3 regions of the Mesorhizobium sp. RCAM 05104 genome follow, and region 1 is predicted to be linked to each of the others. Evidence: riboswitches for the same ligand, from Rfam matches in the RefSeq annotation. Region 1 holds a riboswitch; each other region holds the start of a gene.
What was found. Region 1 has a riboswitch for cobalamin ahead of bluB (5,6-dimethylbenzimidazole synthase). Riboswitches for the same ligand answer to the same signal wherever they lie in the genome.
Positions count from the first base shown of each region.

Region 2: it holds a riboswitch for cobalamin, as region 1 does, so the genes downstream of both, AC56QP_RS31315 (DUF1636 family protein) here and bluB (5,6-dimethylbenzimidazole synthase) in region 1, are expected to answer to the same signal.
Region 3: it holds a riboswitch for cobalamin, as region 1 does, so the genes downstream of both, metE (5-methyltetrahydropteroyltriglutamate--homocysteine S-methyltransferase) here and bluB (5,6-dimethylbenzimidazole synthase) in region 1, are expected to answer to the same signal.

Region 1 covers NZ_CM185033.1:1,308,002-1,311,272, reverse strand. The annotation lists gene AC56QP_RS06790 (hypothetical protein) at 40-1,023, shown strand; partial or broken gene bluB (5,6-dimethylbenzimidazole synthase) at 1,146-1,763, opposite strand; cobalamin riboswitch at 1,824-2,003, opposite strand; gene AC56QP_RS06780 (histone deacetylase family protein) at 2,125-3,051, shown strand; gene AC56QP_RS06775 (exodeoxyribonuclease VII small subunit) at 3,055-3,271, shown strand, end outside.
Region 2 covers NZ_CM185033.1:6,401,062-6,404,332, reverse strand. The annotation lists gene AC56QP_RS31320 (winged helix-turn-helix domain-containing protein) at 198-1,397, shown strand; cobalamin riboswitch at 1,427-1,633, shown strand; gene AC56QP_RS31315 (DUF1636 family protein) at 1,674-2,102, shown strand; gene cobW (cobalamin biosynthesis protein CobW) at 2,099-3,136, shown strand; gene cobN (cobaltochelatase subunit CobN) at 3,147-3,271, shown strand, end outside.
Region 3 covers NZ_CM185033.1:2,373,246-2,376,516, reverse strand. The annotation lists partial or broken gene metE (5-methyltetrahydropteroyltriglutamate--homocysteine S-methyltransferase) at 1-1,592, opposite strand, end outside; cobalamin riboswitch at 1,686-1,883, opposite strand; partial or broken gene AC56QP_RS11815 (adenosine kinase) at 2,287-3,271, opposite strand, start outside; gene metK (methionine adenosyltransferase) at 3,260-3,271, opposite strand, start outside.

The DNA of each region.
Region 1 (3,271 bases):
GCGCATCCTCTCCCACCATCTCTGAGGGGAGATTCGGGCATGTGGGATTTCGATATCGGCAGGTCGGTGTCCATCATGATGCGGACCTGGCCCTTCATTGTCTTTCGCATGATCGTCTATTTCGGTATCACGCTGGCCTATATCGTGGCGACCGGCACCGGCGCCTCCGTCGGCTATGGCGTCGGCCATATTTCCACCGATCCTGACGGGCCGTTGTCGTTTGCCTTGTGGGGAGGCGTGGTCGGTTTCGGCGTCGTTTCGATTGCCGTCTACTGGATCCGCGAATACATCCTCTACGTCGTCAAGGCCGGCCATGTCGCCGTCATGGTCCATCTGATCGACGGCCGCGACATTCCCGACGGCCAGGACCAGATCGCCTATGCCAGGCAAGTCGTCACCCAGCGTTTTGCCGAAGCCAACATCCTTTTCGTCGTCGACCAGCTGGTCAAGGGCGCCATCCGCGCCATCACCGGCCTGCTCGGCGGCATCGCCGCCTTCCTGCCGATCCCGGGGTTGAACGGCCTGGTCTCCTTCATCAACACGGTGATCCGCCTGTCGCTGACCTATGTTGACGAGATCATCCTCGGCTACAACATCCGCATCAATTCCGCCTCGCCTTTCGAGACGGCGCGGCAAGGCGTCGTGCTCTACGCCCAGAATGGCAAGATCATGGTCAAGAACGCCGTCTGGCTGGCGGTCATCATGTGGGGCGTGTCCTTCGTCATCTTCCTGCTGATGCTGGCCCCTGCCGCCGCCATTCTCTTCATGATGCCTGGGCAGCTCGCCGGCTGGGCCTTCGTGCTCGCCATCGTCTTCGCCTGGGCCTTCAAGGCGGCCTTCATCGAACCCTTCGCCATCGCCTGCCTGATGCAAGTCTACTTCAAGACCATTGCCGGCCAGGTGCCCGATCCCGACTGGGACGCCCGGCTGGCCGAGGCATCGTCGAAGTTCAGGGAGCTCAAGGACAAGGCGCTGGCCTCCTTCGGCGGCTCGCGCTGGGGCGCGGCCGGCGCGACACGCTGATCAGCGGGGCTTGCGATCGCCGCCGTAGCATCGACGGTGTTGAGGCGCGCCACGGTCGATTTGAGCAGCGCTTCGCCTTGCCCGCAAAACGTCTCGCTCATGATCAGCTCCGGCAGCGGCAGCCGGCGGCCCCAGCCATGTGTTTCGAGGTCCGGTTTGGGGGCGAACTCGGAAACGCGGCCGACGCAGAGATAGGCAACAGGCGTCACATGCTCGGGAATGGACAGCAGGCTTTTCAGCGCCTGCGCCTCGATGATGCTAACCCAGCCGACACCGACGCCTTCGGTGCGCGCCGCCAGCCAGAAATTCTGCACCGCGCAGACCGTGCTGTAGAGATCCATCTCCGGATTGTGCCAGCGTCCCAGCGGTGAATCCTTCGAGCGCTCACGGTCGCAGGTGATGCAGATGTTGAGTGCGCTTTCGCAAATGCCTTCCAGCTTGAGCTTGCGGTACAGCGTTTGCCGTTCTGCCTCGATGGCCGGCAGCTCCTGCTCGCGCGCCGCCAGGAACAGGTCGCGCACCTTTTCCCGTCGTTTGGCGTCGCGGATGACGATGAAATTCCATGGCTGCATGAAGCCGACCGACGGCGCATGGTGGGCGGCAAGGAGCAGCCGCGCCAGCACGTCATCGTCGAGCGCGGTGGGAAGGAAATGGCTGCGCACATCCCGCCGCGTGAACATGGCGCGATAAACCGCATCGCGCGCCAACTGATCAAATCCGTCGCCAACAGGTGCGGTCATGTGTTCCGGCATCGCTTGTCCCCTTGCGATTGCAATCAATGCCAGCCGCCTGACCATGCGGATGACGATGCCTGCCAGGCCGGTCTTCTGGCTCGGGATCAACCCGCGTCCGGCGCCTTCCCGTCATCGACAGTGGCATTTACCGGCGCGGTCCCCCTCACAGCGTTGGGCACGCCACGGAGTTCAACCGTGTTCCCGATTCTCCCGCTTGCGGCGGGCACCAGGCAGTGACGGCGACCTTACGCCGAAGCGCCGGCGACGCCAATGCCCGCAGCGACACCAATGGACGCAGGCGTGATTTTCCCCAGCCATCAGCCGCCTGCTCATGGCCTTTGTCGATCCGGGCCACTAGATTAGGACGATGGTTACCCGTCTCTACACCCATCCGATCTTCCTCGAGCACATCACGCCCCCCGGCCATCCCGAGCGGCCGGACCGCTTGCGCGCCATCGAGCGCGTGCTGGACGATGAGGCATTTGCCGCGCTCGACCGCATCAAGGCGCCGGAAGGTGACGAGGCGACCATCCTCTACGCGCATCCCGCTGATTTCGTCGCGCGTGTCCGCGCCGCCATTCCCGACGAGGGTATCGCCCGCATCGACGCCGACACCACCGCCAGCCCGAAGAGCTGGCAGGCAGCGATCACGGCGATCGGCGCCGCCAATGCCGCCGTCGACGACGTCTTCACGGGCCGCGCCGACAATGCCTTCGTCGCCGCCCGGCCGCCAGGCCATCACGCCGAGAAGACGACGGCGATGGGTTTCTGCCTCTTCAACACCGCGGCGATCGCGGCGCGCTATGCGCAGAAGAAATTCGACGCCGAGCGTGTCGCCATCGTCGATTGGGACGTGCATCACGGCAACGGCACGCAGGACATTTTCTGGGACGATCCCTCCGTGCTCTATTGTTCGACGCACCAGATGCCGCTTTATCCCGGCACAGGGGCAAAGAACGAAACCGGTGCCGGCAACATCATCAACGCGCCACTGGCGCCGCGGACCGGCAGCGAGGTGTTTCGCGATGCCTTCCTGTCGCGCGTGCTTCCGGCGCTCGACGATTTCGCGCCGGACCTGATCATCATTTCGGCCGGTTTCGACGCGCATCACCGTGATCCGCTGGCCGAGATCAATCTGACCGAGGACGACTTCGACTGGGCGACAGGCCAGCTGATGCAGCGCGCCACGCGCCACAGCGGCAACCGGCTCGTCAGCCTGCTCGAGGGTGGTTACGATCTGCAGGGACTGGCATTTTCGGTCGCCGCCCATGTCGGGCGACTGATGAAAGGATGAATGATGGCTGGTGAGACCAACGAAGACGTCAAGGCGATGAGCTTCGAACAGGCACTCGACGCGTTGGAGAAGATCGTCGATGATCTGGAGCGCGGCGACGTGCCGCTCGATCAGTCGATCAGGATTTATGAGCGCGGCGAGGCGCTGAAGGCGCATTGCGACCGGTTGCTGAAGGCCGCGGAGGACAAGGTCGAGAAGATAAGGCTGTCGCGCGACGGCA
Region 2 (3,271 bases), 2.1 Mb from region 1:
GCGAAGCAAGTCAAACCTTGTTCAAAACGCTGACCTGGACGGCATATACGGGGAAACTGGTCCGATCCGCTCCTGTTTGATTTCCTTCAATTTTTACTCCACTTTTCTCTCCTGACATATATGCCGCCAAAACCCTGCTAGCATCGCCGCGGAATCACGATCCCTGCCAGCTCGAACCCGGTTAGAGTCGCATCAGCATGAAGGAAAAAATCGCGCTTCCCACGGCCCGGCGCATAGCACTCGCCGCCCAGGGGTTTGCCGACGCCAGGCCGGCCGCCACGCCCGATCGACGGCATCTGGCCCGCGTGCTTGCCCGCACCGGCCTGCTGCAGATCGATTCCGTGAGCGCCGTGGTGCGCGCGCATTACATGCCGCTTTATTCGCGACTTGGCCCCTACCCGCTCGCCTTGCTCGACAACGCCGCGGTGACGCGCAAACGCACCGTGTTCGAATACTGGGCGCATGAGGCCTCCTTCCTGCCGGTCGAGACATACCCGCTGATGCGCTGGCGCATGCAGCGGGCCGAGCGCGGCGATGAAATGTATTCGGGTCTGGCCAAATGGGGCCGCGAGCACGCCGCCTATGTCGAAGAGATCTACCGCGCGGTCGTCGAGCGCGGCCCGATCGCCGCCTCGGCACTGGAAGGCCAGAAAGGCTCGGGCGGCTGGTGGGGCTGGAGCCATGCCAAGCACGCCTTCGAATGGCTGTTCTGGGCCGGCCGCATCACCACGGCGCACCGTCGCGGATTCGAGCGCTTCTATGATCTGCCCGAGCGCGTGCTGCCGCAGGCGATCCTCGATCTGCCGGTGCCAGCCGCCGAGGACGCGCACCGCGAGCTGCTGCGCATTTCCGCTCGTGCCCACGGCGTGGCGACGGCCGGCGACCTGCGCGACTATTTCCGCCTGTCGCCCGCCGACATGAAAGGCCGGCTGGAGGAACTGGTCGAACTCGGCGAGCTGTTGCCGGTGCGCGTCGAAGGCTGGGACAAGCCGGCTTACCTTCATAGGGATGCCCGCGTGCCGCGAAAAATCGAGGCGCGCGCCTTGCTGGCTCCGTTCGATCCGGTCGTTTTCGAACGCTCGCGCTCGGAGCGGTTGTTCGATTTCCACTATCGCATCGAGATCTACACGCCGGCGGAAAAGCGGCAGTACGGCTACTACGTCCTGCCGTTCCTGCTCGGCGACAGGATCGTGGCCCGCGTCGACCTCAAGGCCGATCGTCCGGCCAGTGTCCTGCGTGTCCATGCGGCCTATGCGGAGCCAGGTGCACTCGCCGAAACCGCCTCCCAGCTGTTCGAGGAATTGAAGCAGATGCAGGGCTGGCTAGGCCTCGAACGCATTGAAGTGACGCCTGCGGGCGACCTCGGACAGCCACTTGCCGACATTGCCGCGTCGTAGACGTGCGTTGACACGGCTGTCCCTACAAGCCTAAATCCGGTCCAGACGGTCTCCTCTCGGCAAAGGGAGGAGCCAAGAGGGAATGCGGTGCGGGATCGCAAGATTTCAAATCCGCGGCTGTCCCCGCAACTGTAAGCGACGAGCCTGGGCCGAAAACCACTGGGATGTTCCCGGGAAGGCGGCACCCGAGGCGATGACCCGCGAGCCAGGAGACCTGCCGTCTGAGAGATAAAGAATCCGATCGCCTGGCGGGTTTTCCGGGCAAGGAGCCCTGATTTGGAACGCGACAGCAGTTTTTCGGCTGAGACAGCGGACGTATTGTCCGATGACGCCTGGACCGGCGTTACCGTGATCGTCTGCGCCTCCTGTCGCGACGAAACCGGTTCCGACGCCCACCCCCGTGCCGGCGAATTGCTTGCGGACGACACACGCCACGCCGCCTCGGGCGACAATATCCGCATCCGCAGCGTTGAATGCCTCGGCAATTGCAAGCGCCGGCTGAGTGCCGCGATCCTGCGCGACGGCTGCTGGAGCTACGTCTTCGGCGACCTGAGCGCGACCAGCGGCGCCGATCTCGTCACCGGCGCAAAGCTCTTCGCCACCTCGACGGATGGCCTCATCCCATGGCGGGGCCGTCCTGATTCCCTCAAGCGCGGCCTCGTGGCCCGCATTCCTCCCCTCGACATGCTGAAGGACCAGATATGACAGCCTCCGTCTCCCGTGTTCCCTGCACTGTCGTCACCGGCTTCCTCGGCGCCGGCAAGACGACGCTGATCCGCCATCTCCTGGAAAACGCTGGCGGCAAGCGCATCGCCATCATCGTCAACGAGTTCGGCGACATCGGCATCGACGGCGAAATCCTGAAGGGTTGCGGCATCGACACCTGCCCCGAGGAAAACATCGTTGAGCTGGCCAATGGCTGCATCTGCTGCACTGTCGCCGATGATTTCGTGCCGGCGCTCGACCAGATCCTGTCGCTGACGCCGAAGGTCGACCATATCCTGATCGAGACCTCCGGCTTGGCTTTGCCCAAGCCGCTGGTCCAGGCCTTTCAGTGGCCGACGGTGAAGAGCCGGGTGACGGTCGATGGCGTCATCGCGGTGGTCGACGGCCCGGCGCTGGCCGAAGGCCGCGTCGCCAACGACATGGACGCACTTCAGGCGCAGCGCGCTCAGGATGGGACGCTCGATCACGACGACCCGGTCGAGGAGGTGTTCGAGGACCAGATCGCCTGCGCTGACCTCATCATCCTGTCGAAAAGCGATCTGATGGACGCCGCCGGCTCCGCCCGCGCCAACGCCATCATCAATGAGCACATCGCCCGCGCCGTGAAGATCGTGCCGACCTCGCAGGGCAAGGTCGATCCCTCGGTGCTGCTCGGCCTCGGCCTCGCCGTCGAGGACGACATCGAAAACCGCAAGACCCACCACGACGACGAGCTCGACCACGAGCATGACGACTTCGACAGCTTCGTCATCGATATTTCCTCGATCGCCAACCCGGAAGAGCTGGCAAAACGGGTCGCCACCGCAGCCGAGGAAGAAAACGTGTTGCGTGTAAAAGGCTTCGTCGAGGTCGGCGGCAAGCCGATGCGGCTTTTGCTGCAGGCCGTCGGGCCGCGCGTCAATCATTACTATGACCGCGCCTGGACCGCAGCGGACGACCGCCGCTCTCGCCTCGTCGTCATCGGCCTGAAGGGGCTGAACCGCCCGGCGATCGAGCGTATCCTCGCCGGCTGATTTTAACGCCATGCACATCCTCACCACGACCTCCGCCTCTCTCGACGACCTCGCCGAGCCGGTCGATCTGCGGCAGACGCCGGCGGATGTCGTGGCGCTGTCCTTCACCGACAGCGATCTCGCCGGGCTGGCGGC
Region 3 (3,271 bases), 1.1 Mb from region 1:
ATGCTGGGTGAAGGCGAGGCCGGACAGTTGCTCGCCGAAATGCTGCACCATGTCGTTTCGTTCGAACTCACCGTGCACCAGCACGTCCAGGCCGATCTCCTCCTGCCAACGAATAGCAGCCTCGGTCTCCTTCTTCAGGAAGGTCTCGTAATCGACATAGCTCAGCTCGCCTTCGCATGAGCGGAGCGCGCCTTGCGCACCTCCGGCGTCTGCGGGAAGGACCCGATGGTCGTCGTTGGGAATGGCGGCAGGCCGAGCGTGCCAGCCTGGACTCTGGAATGCTGGGCAAATGCGCTCTTTCGTTGCTTCATGGCGTCGATGCTGATGATCCGCCCCTCAACGAGCGGATTATGGACCTTTGTGGACGTTGCGCGCGCGGCGGCCGCCTCGGCAGAAGCTTTCAATGCGCCTGCTGCGGCCTCCCTGCCTTCCGACAAGGCCTGGGCCAGCACGACCAGCTCATCGATCTTCTGGGCCGCGAATGCCAGCCAGGATCTGACGTCCACATCGAGCGCGGTCTCCATCCGCAGGTCGATCGGCACATGAAGCATCGAGCAGGAAGGCGCGATCTCGACACGGTCCAGGGGCCAGCCTGCGACGATCGGCTTGATGCGGTCGAGAATCGCAGGCAGGTTCGCGCGCCAGACGTTGCGGCCGTCGATCAAGCCAAGCGAGAGCACCAGATCCTTCGGTGTGAGCCGACCAACCGTCTCCAACTGCTCGGGAGCGCGCACGAGATCGAGATGCAGGCCCGCCACGGGCAGAGAAATCGCGGTCTCGAGGTTGTCTCCCAGCGGTCCGAAATAGGTAGCCAGCATGACCTTCAACTCGGGCGCGGCTTTCGACAGCTGGCCGTAGGCGAACTCGAACGCAGCTCGTTCGTTCGGGTTAAGATCGAGCACAAGCGCTGGCTCATCAATCTGCACCCAGTCGGCTCCCGAGAGCTTTAGCCTGCGCAGGAGTTGCTCGTATACAGGCAGCAGCCGCGGCAGGAGCGCTATCGGATTGAAACCTTCGGCAGGTGTTTTTGCCAGCTTGAGGAAGGTGACCGGTCCAAGGATGACTGGGCGTGTGTGAATATCGAGGGCTTTGGCTTCGAGGAAGTGGTCGACCGGTTTCGCAGACAAGAGGGCGAAGGTCTGTTCGGTCAGCTCCGGCACCATGAAATGATAGTTAGTGTCGAACCATTTGGTCATTTCCAATGCGGTTAAGCGGTGCCCCTGAGCCGCATGCTCGTGGCCGGCATGTCCACAACCCGCGGTCTCACCTTGCTTGCCGCGCGCCATCGCGAAGTAGATGTCGAGTGGGACCTCGCCGCCCTTCCAACCGTAGCGGGATGGCACGGCACCGACCATGGCCGCGGTGTCGAGCACATGGTCGTAGAGTGAGAAGTCGTTCGACGGGATTTTTGATACGCCGCGATCTTGCTGCTCCCTCCAACTGGCGGCACGGAGGGCCTTCGCCGTCGTCAGAAGGTCGGCAGCGGAAGATTTTCCGGACCAGTAGCTTTCAAGCGCGAATTTCAGTTCTCGCCTGCGACCGATACGCGGCATACCGAGCGTTGCTACAGGAATCTGCTGAGAGATGGTCATGTCATACCCCGATGGTTGGGCCGTGGGGACACCGAAGGCGCTAGCAGGCCGGCACGAACGCCGGCTGCCGCGACCACCGAGACACCCCGCCCGTGGACGTTGCTCGCCGTGGCAGGTCTCCTGGCTCGCGGGTCATAGCCTCTGCCCGTCTTCCCGAGGCTGTTTTCCTCAGTGACATTAGGGGTGGGCTCGCCGCTAACAGTTGCGGGGGCAGCGCCGGCATCGCACCGGCTTCCCTCTTAGCTCCGCTGTGGCAACGCCGTACGGAGAACCACGACGCGCAGACAATCACAGCAGCCCACTCTCTTGTCAATGCCGCATAAAGAAATGTTTATGTGGTTATGTGATCGCGTCTTTAACTTGTGGGCAATGTTGCCCAAAATCGCTTGGATCGTTGTCGTCAGCTGTTGCCTTCCAGTCGCTCTCCAGGAGGCTGTGGATGCCGATAAGGGGCCGGCAAATCAGCCAATCACATGATCCCGGCTCTTGAGCGACTTGCGGCAGGCCTCGGCGTCGTGATGATCAAGATCCTAGACTGCTACCGGCAGGTGGCGTCAAAGTCTGAATTTCGGCAACTTGAAACACAGCGGAAAACCGGCGGATGCGCGTGCGACATTTTGATTTATCCGCGCTCGCCTGGACCGCCTGCATAAGGGGGAGGTGAGCAGCTACTCCTCGAGATGTCCGCCTGACGCAGCCCCGCCTGTTCCGCCTCGCGGCGCAAATTCTGCCGTGGCCTTGGGCCGATCTGCTCGATCACCAGTCCGGCCGCCAGTGAGCCGAGGTCGCCGCAGGTCTTGAGGTCGCGGCCTTGCGTGTAGCCATGCAGGAAACCGGCGGCGTAAAGATCGCCGGCGCCTGTCGTGTCGACCAGTTCCTTGATCGCGGTCGCCTGGATGACCACGGTCTCGTCGCCGCGCACGATCACCGAGCCTTTTTCCGAGCGGGTCACGGCGGCTATTCTGCAGTCCTTGCGGATCTTGGCCAGCGCCTCGTCGAAGGACGATGTCTGATAGAGCGACTTGATCTCGTGGCTGTTGGCAAAGACGATGTCGACCGTGCCCGAGCGCATCAGCTCGAGGAACTCGTCGCGGTAGCGGTCGACGCAGAACGAATCCGACAAGGTCATCGACACTTCGCGCCCGGCAGCGTGCGCCAGCATGGCCGTCTGCCGGATCGCCTCCTTGGCGCGCGGCGGGTCCCACAGATAGCCTTCGAAATAGGTAACCGCGGCGCCCGAGGCCTTGTCGGCCTCGACGTCCTCGGGCCCGAGCTCGACGGCGGCGCCGAGATAGGTGTTCATCGAGCGCTCGCCGTCCGGCGTGACGAAGATCATCGAGCGCGCCGTCGGCGGCTCGCCCTTGAGCGGCCTGGTGTCGAAGGCGACGCCCTGCGCATGGATATCGTGGGCATAAATCTCGCCGAGCGCATCGTTGGAGACCTTGCCGAAGAAGGCGGCGCGACCGCCGAAGCTGGCGACGCCGGCTGCCGTGTTGCCGGCGCTGCCGCCGGACGCTTCGATCGCCGGGCCCATGCGGCTGTAGAGCAGTTCGGCGCGCTTTGGATCGATGAGGTTCATCGCGCCCTTGATGATGCCGTTGGTCTCGAGGAATTCCTCGTCGCACTGGGCGATGATGTCGACAATGGCATTGCCGATGCAAAGCACGTCATAATCCGGC